Regions from separate parts of the Shouchella sp. JSM 1781072 genome, predicted to be linked through region 1. Evidence: riboswitches for the same ligand, from Rfam matches in the RefSeq annotation. Region 1 holds a riboswitch; the other holds the start of a gene.
What was found. A riboswitch is a leader RNA that binds a small molecule or an ion and turns the genes downstream of it on or off. The one in region 1 is predicted to bind S-adenosylmethionine.
Positions count from the first base shown of each region.

Region 2: another riboswitch for S-adenosylmethionine. It lies ahead of metE (5-methyltetrahydropteroyltriglutamate--homocysteine S-methyltransferase); the one in region 1 lies ahead of ACE1TH_RS12385 (methionine ABC transporter ATP-binding protein).

Region 1 covers NZ_JBHFQE010000002.1:550,672-558,164, reverse strand. The annotation lists gene ACE1TH_RS12405 (sulfurtransferase TusA family protein) at 1-369, shown strand, start outside; gene ACE1TH_RS12400 (MBL fold metallo-hydrolase) at 386-1,498, shown strand; gene ACE1TH_RS12395 (sulfurtransferase TusA family protein) at 1,521-1,751, shown strand; gene ACE1TH_RS12390 (sulfite exporter TauE/SafE family protein) at 1,790-2,566, shown strand; SAM riboswitch class I at 2,688-2,790, shown strand; gene ACE1TH_RS12385 (methionine ABC transporter ATP-binding protein) at 2,931-3,968, shown strand; gene ACE1TH_RS12380 (methionine ABC transporter permease) at 3,949-4,629, shown strand; gene ACE1TH_RS12375 (MetQ/NlpA family ABC transporter substrate-binding protein) at 4,652-5,521, shown strand; gene ACE1TH_RS12370 (M20 family metallopeptidase) at 5,540-6,745, shown strand; gene ACE1TH_RS12365 (DNA ligase D) at 6,774-7,493, opposite strand, start outside.
Region 2 covers NZ_JBHFQE010000001.1:1,703,656-1,711,148, forward strand. The annotation lists gene ACE1TH_RS09075 (NAD-dependent succinate-semialdehyde dehydrogenase) at 1-633, opposite strand, end outside; gene ACE1TH_RS09080 (DUF8052 family protein) at 814-1,329, shown strand; gene ACE1TH_RS09085 (carbon starvation CstA family protein) at 1,351-2,976, shown strand; gene metE (5-methyltetrahydropteroyltriglutamate--homocysteine S-methyltransferase) at 3,060-5,336, opposite strand; cobalamin riboswitch at 5,484-5,614, opposite strand; SAM riboswitch class I at 5,666-5,768, opposite strand; gene ACE1TH_RS09095 (SEC-C domain-containing protein) at 5,954-6,961, shown strand; gene ACE1TH_RS09100 (YrvL family regulatory protein) at 6,988-7,416, shown strand; gene ACE1TH_RS09105 (uracil permease) at 7,439-7,493, opposite strand, start outside.

The DNA.
Region 1 (7,493 bases):
GATGGAGACATCCTTAAACATTATTTGCGTGTAGCTGGAGATCATGAAGAGGAAGGACTTTCTTTTCCTCATGTTGTGAACAATGAAGGCTTACAAACAGCCATTCAGAATAACGAACCTATGACCATTCTTGATGTTCGTGAAAAGAATGAATATGAGGAGTTTCATATTCCAGGCGCGCAATCAATGCCATTAGGAGAATTAGAAAAGAGAATACAAGAGGTCGACAAAGAAAAAACCATCTATGTCGTTTGTCGTACCGGCAATCGAAGCGAATTAGCGGCACACACGTTATTGAAGAATGGCTATAAGCATGTAGTCAATGTGATTCCTGGTATGAGCCAATGGAAAACCGAGGGAGGAAATTAAGGTGAGTTTAACAGCGATGACGACAAAAGAATTAGCAAATAAAGTCATTCAGCAAGAACCATTGTTTATTCTAGACGTTCGAAATGAAGATGCATTTGAGGATTGGAAAGTGGAAGGTATACAATTTGACTATTTGAATGTTCCTTATTTTGATCTATTAGATGGGGTAGAAGGAATTTTACCGAAACTCCCGTCTGATCAACCGATACTAGTCGTATGTGCGAAAGAAAATTCATCGATTATGGTTGGAGAAATGTTAGTGGATGAAGGGTTGTCTGTTTCTTATTTATCAGGTGGCATGAAGGCTTGGAGTGAGCATTTAGAGCCAATCAAAATCGCTGACCTCATCAGTGGGGGCGAGTTATACCAATTTGTTAGGCTTGGAAAAGGCTGTCTTTCTTATATGCTGATTTCGGGTAGTGAAGCTGTTGTTATCGATTCAGCGCGGATGACAGATGCTTACTTAACTCTTGCTAGCGAAAAAAGAGCATCCATTACCCATGTTTTAGACACGCACCTACATGCGGATCATATTTCTGGAGGGCGGACGATTGCGGAACAAACGAATGCAAAGTACTGGCTTCCGCCAAAAGATGCAGAAGGGGTAACGTTTCATTACGAGCCAATTGAAGATGGTTCTCACATTCAAGTCGGGTCAACAAGAATTGACATCCAGGCATTGTATACGCCAGGTCATACGATCGGTTCAACGTCCTTTATGATTGACGATGCATATTTACTAACAGGGGATATTTTGTTTATTGATTCCATTGGGAGACCAGATTTAGCAGGGAAAGCAGATGATTGGGTAGCAGATTTGAGAAACTCTCTCTATTCCAAATACAAAGACTTATCGTCAGAGCTAATTGTACTACCTGCTCATTTTATGAATGTGGATGAATTAAACAAAGATGGCAGTGTCGGAGAAAAGTTGGGCGTCTTATTTGAGAAAAACCATGGTTTAAATGTGAAGGATAAAACGACATTTCGCTCCATGGTGACGGACAACCTGCCGCCACAACCGAATGCTTATCAAGAAATCCGCGAAACCAATTTAGGTTTAAAAGAACCAAATGAAGAAGAACAACGGGAAATGGAAGTTGGACCAAACCGTTGTGCCGTTCGATAAACAAAAAAAGGAGACTACTACGATGAATGTAAACAAGGTATTAGACGCTAAAGGATTGGCATGCCCAATGCCAATTGTTAAAACGAAAAAAGAAATGAAGACACTAAACGTAGGGGATATTTTAGAGGTGCAAGCAACCGACCAAGGAGCATTAAAGGATTTCGAAGCATGGGCAAGGTCAACAGGTCACGAATTGCTTAAGTCAAAAGAAGAAGATGGAGTTCTCACCTTTCATATAAAAAAGGGCGAGTAAGAGAAGGGAAAGGAATCCCTCTCGGTTAGGAGACATTTATGGACATTTTGTTCATCATCACGATTTTCATCATTGGCTTTTTTGGTTCATTTGTTTCGGGAATGGTTGGGGTTGGTGGCTCAATTATAAAATACCCAATGCTCCTCTTTATACCACCAATGTTTGGCTTCGCGGCTTTTACGGCACATGAAGTATCAGGCATTAGTGCCATACAAGTCTTCTTCGCTACCATAGCAGGTGTGTGGGCTTATCGAGGTACAGGGTATTTACATCGCACACTGATTGTCTATATGGGGAGCAGCATTCTAGTCGGAAGTTTTATTGGAGCGTTTGCATCAAACTTCTTCACAGAAAGCTCGGTGAACATTGTTTATGCTGTTCTTGCGACGGTTGCGGTCGTTTTGATGTTTCTGCCTAAGAAACAAATTTCTGAACAACCCGCCAATCAAATTTCCTTCAATCGAGGGCTTGCGGCTAGTTTATCGTTTATTGTAGGAATTGCTTCTGGAATTGTTGGAGCAGCGGGATCATTTTTACTCGTACCGATTATGTTAACCGTTTTAAAGTTACCTACACGAGTAACGATTGCGACCTCTCTTGCGGTCACATTCATCTCCTCAATCGGCTCAACAGTTGGAAAAGTGGCGACCGACCAAATATTATATGGTCCTGCGCTTGTTATGATTATTGCGAGTTTAATTGCTTCACCTATTGGTGCGAAATTTGGTCAAAACATGAATACGAAAGTCCTGCAATGGTTGCTAGCGCTGCTTATTCTAGGGTCTGCGATTCAAATATGGTGGACACTCTTTTAATTGCTAAGTAATTAAAGAAATTGCTTTATGATGAAACGCTTTCGTGAAAAATTATTAAAAAAACTCTTGCATTTTGAAAATAAAATCTGCTACACTACGTTCAACAACTAATTAAATATTTTTCTTATTAAGAGGAGCGGAGGGACTGGCCCGATGACGCTTCAGCAACCCCACTATGGTGGAAGGTGCTAATGCCTGCAGGAAAACTTCCTGGATGATAAGAGCGTGGATAATTCATTGACTTTTCGCCCCTCTTTCATTTTTGGAAGAGGGGCTTTTTACATTTTAAAAAGGAAAGACGAAAATATTAGGGAGCGTTTTATCAAAAAATCTGATTAAACAAATATGGATAGGAGGAAATGGTGTGATTGAATTCAAAGGTGTCTCAAAAACATTTTCATCTAATGGGCAAGACATCCATGCATTGCGCGAAATTGATTTACAAGTTGAAAAAGGCGATATATATGGAGTCATCGGTTTTAGCGGAGCGGGTAAAAGCACACTTATTCGGACTGTTAACTTAATCGAACGCCCCACAGCAGGTGAAGTGATTGTGAATAAAGAGAATTTGATGCAGCTAAATTCTCGTCAACTTCAAAGAGCAAAGCGAAATATCGGGATGATTTTTCAACACTTTAATCTACTACAGTCAAAAACGGTATTTGAAAATGTTGCGACGCCATTGCGATTAGTAAAGACAAAGAAATCGGCTGTGAATAAGCGTGTAAATGACCTATTAAGCTATGTGGGCTTAGAGGCATTTGCTTCACGTTATCCAGATCAACTTTCAGGTGGACAGAAGCAGCGAGTAGGGATTGCTCGGGCCCTTGCATCGAACCCTGAAATTCTCTTATGTGATGAAGCAACATCGGCGCTTGATCCGGAAACAACGAGCTCGATTTTGCAGCTTTTAAAGCAAATTAATAAAGAATACAACATTACTATTTTGATGATTACGCATGAACTCGGTGTTGTTCGTGAGATCTGTAACAAAGTCGCAGTGATGGAGAGTGGAGACATTGTTGAGACTGAGAAGGTTGAAACAATTCTTTCACAGCCGGTACATGAGACAACGAAGAAATTTGTTCGATCGATTATACCTGATGACCTTCCACAAAAAGTGAAGCAACATCTCGCAAATAAAGGGAGCGATGAGCGGGTTTATCAACTCGATATAACGGACGATACAGATCAATCCACACTGTTAAACGATTTAGTTCACCAAGGTTTACGTGTGTCACTACTTCATGCTTCGATGCACGAAATTCGTGGAACGACGTTTGGATCGATTTATCTAAGTTTAAAAGGAGAAGCTGCTGCTCAGCAATCGGCTGAACGTTATTTCAAATCGGTTTCAATCAAAGTAAAGGAGGTTACGAACTATGCTGGACTGGTTGCCTGAACCGATACGCCCGCAAATTTCAAGTGATATTTTAGTCGACGCAATGTTTGAAACCATTTATATGGTCGCATGGTCATTATTATTTTCAGCGATTCTTGGAGTCGTACTTGGCATTGTTCTTGTCGTGACGAGGCCAGGTCATATTATGGAAAACCGTGTTGTCTACAATGCGATTAATCCGGTTATTAACGTCTTGCGGTCGATTCCATTTATTATTTTGCTTGTTGCTATTATTCCGTTAACGCGTTTGCTTGTTGGCACTTCTTTAGGAACAACAGCTGCGATTGTGCCGCTTGTGTTTTATGCAGGTCCTTATATCGCGCGGTTAATCGAAAACTCTTTGTTAGAAATTGAGCCAGGCATTATAGAAGCGGCTGATTCAATGGGGGCTTCGAAATGGCAAATCGTTTTTAAATTTCTCGTCCCTGAAGCAATGAGTTCGCTTATTCTCAGCATGACAACTGCTACGATCGGACTTGTAGGTGCAACCGCTATGGCTGGTGCAATTGGGGCAGGCGGAATTGGCGATGTTGCGATTGCCTATGGGTATAACCGTTTTGATGATGGGACAATGTTTGTAACTGTAATGATTTTAATTTTGATGGTTCAAGTGATTCAAACAGTTGGAAACATCGCTTCTAAAAAAGTAAGAAGACGATAGAGAGAGAAGGAGAGAATCCATTATGAAAAAAATTCATCAAGCCTTTTTGATAGCAGGTGCCACAACATTTACGTTAGCAGCATGCGGAAACGACACATCGACCCTTGCTGATGTAGGAGACGACTACAGTCCAGAAAACCCTGTTGATGTGAAAGTAGGCATTACTGGTTCTGACTCACCTGAGTGGGATCATGTTGCAAAATTAGCCGAAGAAGAAGGCATTGACGTGGAAATTGTACGATTTAGTGACTACGTTCAGCCAAATCAAGCATTAGCAGACGGTTCGATTGATATAAACGCGTTCCAAACGGTATCTTTCTTTGACAATTTTAGAGAAGAACACGATTTAGATTTAGCCGCTATTGGCTCAACGGTGCTTGCGCCAATGGGGTTGTATTCTGATAAATATGACAATGTCGATGACATCCCAGATGGAGCTGAAATTACGATCGATCGCGAAATTACAAATCAAGCTCGAAACTTAATGTTGCTGGCAGAAGCAGGCTTGCTTGAATTAGAAGATGACTTTGGTGTGACAAGTGGGCTTGATCAAATTAAAGACAATCCGAAAGAATTAACCCTAACAGAAATCGCACCGGCCAATGCGCCTCGTTTAATGCAAGATGTTGATGCTTCGGTTATTAATAATGGATTCGCTGTTGATGCGGGACTTAGTCCGGCAGAGGATGCTATTTTTAGAGAAGACGAAACAGCTACACCGTATATTAATATCATTGCTGCTCAAACAAAAGATCAAGACAATCCTGTGTTGCAACGCCTTGTCGAGCTTTATCAGTCGGAAGACGTGGAGAATGTCATTCTAGAAGAACATAAAGGGGCTCGAATCCCGACAGCTATTTCATTAGATGAGTTAAATAGCTACCCTAGATAATGGTGAGGAGTGATCAAGATGCCAACAGCGATAAAAGAAATTCAAGAAGCGATTCAAGAACACTTTATTCAACATCGTTTAACGTATATTAAAACCAGTCATGCAATTCACGAAAATCCTGAAGTCGGAAATGAAGAAGTGTTTGCTTCTTTAACCTTAACAACGTTATTAAGAGAAGCGGGTTTCACCATTAAAGAAGGCATTGCTGGTCACCCAACCGGTTTTGTTGCTGAAAAGCGGGTAGGCGCTGGGCCAACGATTGCTTTTCTCGCTGAATATGACGCTTTACCGGGATTAGGCCATGCTTGTGGTCATAATATCATTGGAACCACGAGTGTAGCAGCCGGGATTGCGCTAGCAGAACAATTAGAAGAGGTCGGTGGGCGTATTGTCGTGCTTGGAACACCTGCTGAAGAAGGTGGAACGAACGGAAGTGCGAAAGGAAGCTTTGTACGGGAAGGGTATTTAGAAGGCATTGACGCTGCCTTGATCATTCATCCAGCGAACGAAACAAGACCGTCAGGCGCCTCGCTTGCTGTTGATCCTGTTGATTATATTTTTCGTGGTGTTTCCGCGCATGCGTCTGGTTCCCCTGAAAAAGGGGTAAATGCACTTGATGCAGTTATTCAGCTTTTTAACGGCATAAATGCGCTACGTCAGCATGTCACAGACGATGTTCGCATCCATGGAATCATCCCAGATGGCGGAAATGCGCCAAATATCGTGCCAGACTATGCGCGAGCAAGGTTTTACATTCGGGCTGATTCACGCCCGAAAGCAAATGATGTACGTGCGAAAGTAGATGCGATTGCGCAAGGAGCTGCATTAGCAACAGGGGCAGAAGTGGAGATTGCTGAGTTCCAAAATAAAGTTGATAACCTCATCCCAAATGACACGTTAAATGAGGTGTTTACAGAAACATTTACCTCCCTAGGCGAAACGATTATTCCTGGAGAAAGAGATGGCCTTGGTTCAACCGATACGGGCAACATCAGTCAAGTGGTACCAACCATTCATCCATATATTAAAATTGGGTCGAGTGATCTAATTGCACATACTGTACCTTTTCGAGAAGCCGCTGCCTCGAAAAAAGGAGATGAAGCCTTACTAACAGGCGCCAAAGGTCTAGCGCTCATTGGCTATCAGCTCCTTACGAATCCAACCATACTTGAAAAAGCAAAAGATGAACTTGAAGCTCGAAAAAGAGTAGCAGAGTCACGATAGTCATAAAGACGGTCCTAAGGGATCGTCTTTACGTTTGTGCCAGAAGTTTATTAAGCTGATGAAGGACTTGTGTAAATTGTTTACCTTGTTCATCTAAATTGTGACGAAACGTTCGGAACGGGTCACCTTCTGCTTGGAGACGTTTTAAAACGGTTGGCAATGTAAACATTGACGGTTCAAGTTTAGGTGTCACGTCTTCCCAATAAAGCGGAGTGGCGACCCATCCACGGACATGACCACGAGGTGAGTAAGGTGCAATAATCGTTTTGCCATCATCGTGTTGTAAATAATCCACATATAAGCGGTCTTTTCGATTTTTCTTTAACCGTTCAAGCGTGAACAAGTCTGGGTTTTGTTCCACGACATATGTACTTATAAAGCGACAGAAGACTCTTGTCTCTTCATAAGTGAACTGATCCTCCGGTAAAGGCAAATAAAGCTGCAACCCTTTGTTTCCAGACGTTTTAAGATAAACCTGTAACCCAAAGGAATCGATCACTTCTTTTAACGCAATGGCTGCTTTGACCGCTAAAGAAAAGTGGTTCACATCAGGTGGGTCTAAATCAAACACCAATTCTGATGGCCGTGTCTGATCTTTCTTTTGAAAAGGCAAATGGTACTCTAATGCAAGCTGATTCCCAAGCCATAGCAATGATTCAGTACTGTTACAGACAACATAGTCAATATCATCCTTTTGATACGTTTCAATAAAAGCAGGTGCATAGTCAGGACAGTTTTTTTGGAAAAA
Region 2 (7,493 bases), on a different contig from region 1:
TTCTTGCCATACTTTCGAAATATCACTTGATGAACCTACAACAACATTCACTACGCCAGCAGGGATTCCTGCTTTTTCAGCAAGCTCTGCTAGCTTTAATGCCGTTAACGGGGTTTGCGAAGCAGGCTTGATTACAGCTGTACAGCCCACTGCTAATGCAGGTGCAATTTTTCTCGTAATCATTGCTGCTGGAAAATTCCACGGGGTAATGGCTGCTACGACACCGACTGGCTGCTTAATCGCAAACAATCGCTTATCGTCTGTGGAAGCAGGAATCGTTTCTCCATAGTTTCGCTTTCCTTCTTCTGCATACCATTTAATAAAAGAATTCGCATAACCAATCTCACCACGAGACTCTTTAATGGCTTTCCCCTGCTCTTTTGTCATTAATGTTGCTAACTCTTCGGTGTGTTCTTCAATGTATTGGTGCCACAATTCTAATTTCTCACTACGTTCATACGTGGAAAGCTTTGACCATGTTTTAAATGCTTCAGCAGCTGCATCTGCCGCCGACTTCGCTTCCTCTGTGCCACCTTTTGGTACTTGGTCAACCACTTCTCCATTAGCTGGGTTTGTAATATCAACTTGCTCTAAGTTTTCGCCAACCCATTCACCATTAATATATAATTTCATTAGAATTCCCCTTTCATAAATCATTTTCTAGTTCTGTTCCCTACTAACTTTTTTTAAAACTTTTGCAATGTTAATCGATGACGTGAATTATTCAGCATTAAATTAACAGAAAGTATTGAACTTTTAATAGATCGTCCTTATAATAAGAATCATTCACTTATAATCAAGTTTTAGTAGGAGGTGTTAATTACGAAGGCGGAACGGTTTATAAATCAACTAGAAAATACGCTAAAACATCAATTTGACGTTTATGCAAATGACAAGCTAGAAAACCTTCCACTGCGGTTTAGCGCTCATTATTACCGAAGAGACGATCGGTATATGTTTACAAAAAACGTAACCGTATGGAGTGTTGAAAACAATCAACACATTTTTTTATATGAAGCAAACGAAGGTACCATCGAAGAATTCGAACAATTCAAACAAGAATTAGATTGTTATATCCACCAACATAAAAGCGACCGTACGAGTCATATGTCTTCCATTTATATTGGCATCTTCTTGTTGAAAACAACGCCAAGTATGACGTTAGAGAAAAAAGCAAAGAGAACGAGAAAAGTTTCGTTTATTCAATGGGGAAAATCAGGCTGGTATGAACGTTATCTTGGCGTCCTCTCCATACCTGAACAGAGATTAATTATAAACAAGAAAGGCAATCCGTTTATTCAGCCATTTATTGAGGCAATATCGGAATAATGAGAAGGCGAGGGTAACAATATGAATTTTGTCACGCTTATGTTAATTTGTGGTGCTATCTTAATAGTCGCTTATTTTACATACGGAAAATATTTAGAAAAACGATTAAAAATAGACAGTAGTCGTAAAACACCTGCGCATATGTTATACGACGGGAAAGAATACATCCCAACTAAAACTCCTGTATTAATCGGTCACCATTTTACCACGATTGCTGGGGGAGGGCCTATTACTGGTCCAATTGCCGCGATCGTGTTTGGTTGGTTACCTGCTGTAATCTGGATTATGATTGGAAGTATTTTCGTTGGTGGAACTCATGATTATGCATCGCTCCAAGCGTCTGTTCGTCATAAAGCAAAATCAATCGGGGAAGTCATTAAAGAATACATGGGACGACGAGGACAACTCATGTTTCTCTCTTTCGCCATCGCGACACTGATTTTAATTGTGGGCGTGTTTGTCATATTAGTTGCCAATACCTTTGTTTCATTTCCAGGTGCTGCAACGGCTTCATTACTCTTTATCGCGGTTGCTATGGTGTTTGGTGTGCTTGTTAACCAGGTAAGAATGAATCTCATAACAGCAACGATTCTTGGGACGATTGCCATGGTTGGAGCCATTTGGGTGGGTCTTACCTTCCCACTTGAATTAAGCGCAACAGCATGGTCTTTTATTTTAATTATCTATGCGTATTTCGCATCTGTTTTACCTGTTTGGCTCTTGCTTCAGCCACGTGATTATTTGAATTCTTACATGCTATATTTCTTAATTGGTGGTGCTTTTTTAGGACTATTAATCGCTAGACCGACGATTCAAATGCCTGCATTTACTGGGTTTTATAACGACCAACTTGGATTTTTATTTCCAATTTTATTTATTACCATTGCTTGCGGGGCCATCTCGGGCTTCCACTCCCTCGTTTCTTCTGGGACGACTTCTAAACAATTGGACAATGAGAAAAATGGACGCTTTGTTACGTATGGTTCGATGCTTTTAGAGGCGTTCGTGGCTATTATTGCCATTGGTTCGGTTGCTTACTTAACGATGGGGGAATTCTCAGCGCTTATGGCTCAATACAATGATCCAATTAGTGTGTTTTCTTTAGGAATTGGTGAGTTTATGAGCACATGGGGCTTGCCTGTTCAAGCTGGTATTACGTTTACTGCACTAGCAGCGTCCGCATTTCTAATGACCACACTTGACTCTGCTACACGGCTAATGCGGTACACGGTTTCTGAATTAGGCGATAGCATCAATGTTAAACTTTTATCGAATAAGCATTTTGCGACAATTACTGGTTTAATCGGGGCAACCGCCCTTGCATTATCTGGAACATGGCAAACGGTTTGGCCGTTATTCGGAGCCGCAAACCAGATGCTTGGAGCTTTAGCTCTTTTAGCTGTCACGATGTGGCTTGTTAAAACAAAGTCAAAAGCCTTGTTCGTCATCATTCCCATGATTTTCATGTTTATCGTTACAACGAGCGCTCTTCTCGTTATGCTTTACTCGAACTTCATGGCGCAAAACTACTTGCTTTCTGTGATCTGTTTTATCCTTTTCGTAATGTGTGTGTTTCTCGGAATTGAAGGGGCAAGAAGCGCTGGTAAGAAAGATAAGCCAACTGATTCAACAAACTTAAATGCATAAAAAAGATGTACGCTTGCGATCAAGAAGACCTCGAGCGTACATCTCACGCTTATCATTAAATTGATAAGCTTTTTCTTTGTGCGTTACTGAACGAGTTGAGACCGTTTCGCTTTCGCTGCTTTCACCATCGCTTTAAGTGCTTCCACGGTTTCAGCTTCTTTTCTTGTTTTTAAGCCACAGTCTGGATTAACCCAGAAAATGCGTTGATCAAGAACTTGCAGGGCGCGATTAATACTTGTTTCCATTTCTTCTTCTGTTGGTACACGTGGACTATGAATATCATAGACCCCTAGCCCAATCCCTTTGCTATACGTATAGTCTTCAAACGCTGTAATGAGCTCTCCATGACTTCGTGACATCTCGATTGAAATAACGTCTGCATCAAGTCCGTCTATCGCTTGAATAATATCTTGAAAGTCGGAGTAGCACATATGCGTATGAATTTGCGTTTGCGGCTCAACCGATTTTACAGAGAGCTGAAATGCTTTAACAGATTGATTTAAATAGGCTTTCCACTTCTCTCTCTTTAAAGGTAACCCTTCTCTTAATGCAGGTTCATCTACTTGAATGACCGTAATTCCTGCTCTCTCTAAAGCGAGCACTTCTTTTTCCAATGCAAGGGCAATTTGATTCACCACATCTTCTGCTTGTAGGTCAGTCCGTGGAAACGACCAGTTGTAAATCGTGACAGGACCTGTTAACATCCCTTTGACCGGTTTCGATGTTTTCGATTGTGCGACTAATGTTTCTTTGACAGTCATATCGTTTTGGAAAAAGACGTCCCCGAATATAACAGGCGGTTTCACGCATCTTGAACCGTATGATTGAACCCATCCATTTGATGTAAATTCAAAACCACCTAGCTTCTCGCCAAAAAATTCGACCATATCGGTACGCTCAAACTCTCCGTGCACAAGGACATCTAAACCAATCTCTTCTTGAATCTCAATCCAACGCTCAATTTCAGCATTAATAAAGGACTCATAGGCTTCATTCGTAATTTCCCCTTTTCGCCATTGCAACCTCGTTTTTCGAACGTCTGCTGATTGCGGAAAACTACCAATTGTTGTAGTCGGTAATGGCGGGAGTTGAAAGACTTCTTGTTGAAGTTCCATACGTTTATCCGCAGGAACCGCTCTTTTAGAATCTTCCGTTTTGCTGAGATCTAAAGCGGTACGGACTTCTTGGTTTGTGCGACTTGCCGATTGGTTTAACGTATCAATCGCCCGCTTTCCAACTTGTAGCTGTTTCACGTCTTGCTGCTGATTTAAGACTGCTTTAAGTTCATTCAACTCTGCTAATTTTTCTTCAGCAAATGATAAGGCAGCTTTTAAATCTTCAGGCAGCTTTTGTTCATGTTTTAGTGACACTGGCACATGAAGCAAACTACAAGAAGGTTGAAGAATTAATTGTTCTTGCCCAACTATTTTTGAAAGTTCTTCTACCATGGCGTGTGTCTTCGTTAAGTCTGTACGCCAGATGTTTCGACCATCAATTAGCCCAACTGCTAATGTTTTTTCTTTCGGGAATCCATGTTGCTTTAGTTTTTGTAAACTATCACTATAAACAAAATCTAATCCTATACCAGCAACAGGTAGCTTCGTCAAACGACTAAAATCATCAACTCCTTCAAAGTAGGTTTGTAGTAGAAGGTTCGCTTTTGGTGCTGACTCTGAGAACCATGTATAGACTTCTTCAGTAATCGACCATTCTTCCTCACTCATATCCCCAACTAAAATAGGCTCATCTACTTGAATCCACGCTACCCCAGCCTCTGCCAGCTGATTTAAAACGGTTGTATATAAAGGCAATAAGCTTCGAACATGATCAACAAATGAACGACTGCCGTATTGTTTTGATAGCTTAACAAATGTTACAGGGCCCAAGATTACTGGCTTTCCGGTTACCCCTAGTTCTTGCTTCGCTTCTTCAATTAAATCTAACCAGCGATTGTTTACGAGCTCCGGCTCTCTACCATCAAGTTCAGGTACGATATAGTGATAATTTGTGTCGAACCATTTTGTCATTTCAGCAGCAACCGCATGCTCACTGCCTCTAGCAATCGCAAAATACGTATCTAAATCAACGCTTCCACCTTCATAGTCAAAGCGATCAGGTACTAAGCCAAATGCTGTTGCTGTATCAAGTACCTGGTCATAGTGAGAAAAATCGCCGACAGGTATATAGTCAAGCCCTGCATCCTTTTGTTTTTGTAAATGATTCAAACGTAACTCTTTCTGTTTTTTTACGTAGTCGTCTTGCGCTAGTTTTTGATTCCAATAGGCTTCTAAATTTTTTTTCCACTCACGTTGCTCCCCAATTCTTGGAAAACCTAAGCTTGAACTTCTAACTCCACTCATTTTTTCTGCCTCCTCAAATAGTTGTACTCACCATAAAAAAATCCCTTTCAAGAGAAAGGGATAGGAAATATACCAAAAGATCACTAGCGAAAAAATGACAACTAGTTTAAAAGGCATGATTTCCACTCTTCTCTAGATCCGCGTAGAGCTAAGCAGAACGATTCGGCAGGCAATCTGACTTCGCACATACGTGCGTCACAGTGGCGGGACCGTCTTGGATTTTCACCAAGTTCCCCTATTAAGTAGTTGGACACTACACCGTTTCGTTTCACATATGAAATTAAAAAACCCTTTTCAATGAAAAGGGTTTATGCGATCGTATCGCATCCCCCTTATCTGCCAAAGTTCCCTTTGCTGGAATTAGCACCTTTTCCAATCGGAAAGGTTGCTGAAGCTTCGTCGGGCCAGTCCCTCCACTTCTCAATATAAAGAGTGTTTTCTTATGTATGAGTATTCAATTAATTTAGCATAAAGACTGAAAACTGTCAAAACATAATTCATACAAAAGATCCATTTTCATTTACTTAACGACTCAACAACAAAATTAACGGCTGTAAACCCTGCTTTTATGGCGCAAATCTGTTAAACTAAGAAAGTTGACGTAAGGAGGAACATCTATGATAAAGAGAAACGATCCTTGTCTATGTGGCAGTGGGAAAAAATATAAAAAATGTTGCATGCAAAAAGCAGAATCAAAAGCAATTGTCTCTCAAGAGCTTCATCAGTTAGAAACGGAAATGCTTTATACTGCATTTACCCGCTACCAAAAGGAATTAACAAACTGGGTGCAAAGTTACCACCATGTTTACCCAGACGTTGAAGAAAGTGTTACCGAGACCCTTTCAAGTATGCTGCTTGTATGGCTTATTTTCCACAAGCCTATTGAAGCAGACGGGCAAACCATATACGATACATTTCTTGAAAGCAAGTTAAGAAAAATTAAACGTCCACAAACAGCTACTATTATAGAAAGCTGGAAAGGAACAAAACCTGCTGTTCTTGAAGTAGTATCCGTAAATGAAGATCAATGTGAAAGCCTCCATTTATTCACGAATGAACGCTTAACTCACATCATTCCTGACGAACATAAAGACACAGTCGAGCCTGGCTCAACAATTATTGGTTTTCCGGCCAATGGGGAACATGCTATGAGCTTTGTCGGCCCAGTCATTAGCCATGTGCCTGCTAAAACAACGGACATTAAAAACAAAATTGATGCATTCCGTTCAGCTTCTGAAGGAGACAGCTTTACCTCTAAATGGCCCCAGCTTCTTTCGTCGTTACTTGCGGAGAATACGCCTGTCGTGAAAGTTGCCGACGATTTTGAATGGTCATCTGAACAAGTAAAAGAAACGGCCGATATTCTTTTAAGTGGCTTGAAAAAAGACCAACATCCACCGGAAATTGAACAACTCGCTTTAGAAAAATGGCATGCGTTTACTTCAGCTAAAAAAGTAAATATTCGTAAGCCTGAAGCATTTGCAGCTGCAATGGAATATGCGCTACAAGAATTTGCACCGCTTTCCGTTACACAAAAAGCATTAGCTGAAAAATATAACGTTAGTGCGTCAACCATTTCGAGTCGTTCGATTGAAATTACGAACGAATTGCGTCTAGCAGAATAATCTTTGAACAAAAGAAGGTCTGATTTATGCGGAAACCATCCCTTCAAACAGTGATAGGAATTGCTTTGCTCCTAATTGTTGTACTCGGATTTATATTTGTCCTGTACTATTTTGGCATGATTAGTCTGTTTTACCTTTTGGGAATAGAATATCGGTCGCTTTGGTCTTTAGCCTGGTTCGTCATTCTATTTCTTGTAAGTGGTGTAATCATCGAAATGATAACGAAGAGCCTCATTTATACCGTTGTGCCTAAGGTAAAACGCTATTCGCTACAAAAAGTATGCGAAATTACAATCCAGTTTGTGTTTATTTTTCCGCTTATTCATTTCCTTGAACGATTGTTTACATCGATAACGATTCCCGTTGTTACACAAGCGGCACTGGCATTTCTTATTGTTACGATTGAAACACTCATAGAAAATAAAGATTATACAAAACGAAATAAACCCATTTGAGTATCCTCAAATGGGTTTTTCGTTACGCAACGTTTTCTATTTTTTGATCGACCTCTACAGTTACCTTCTTTGATTCT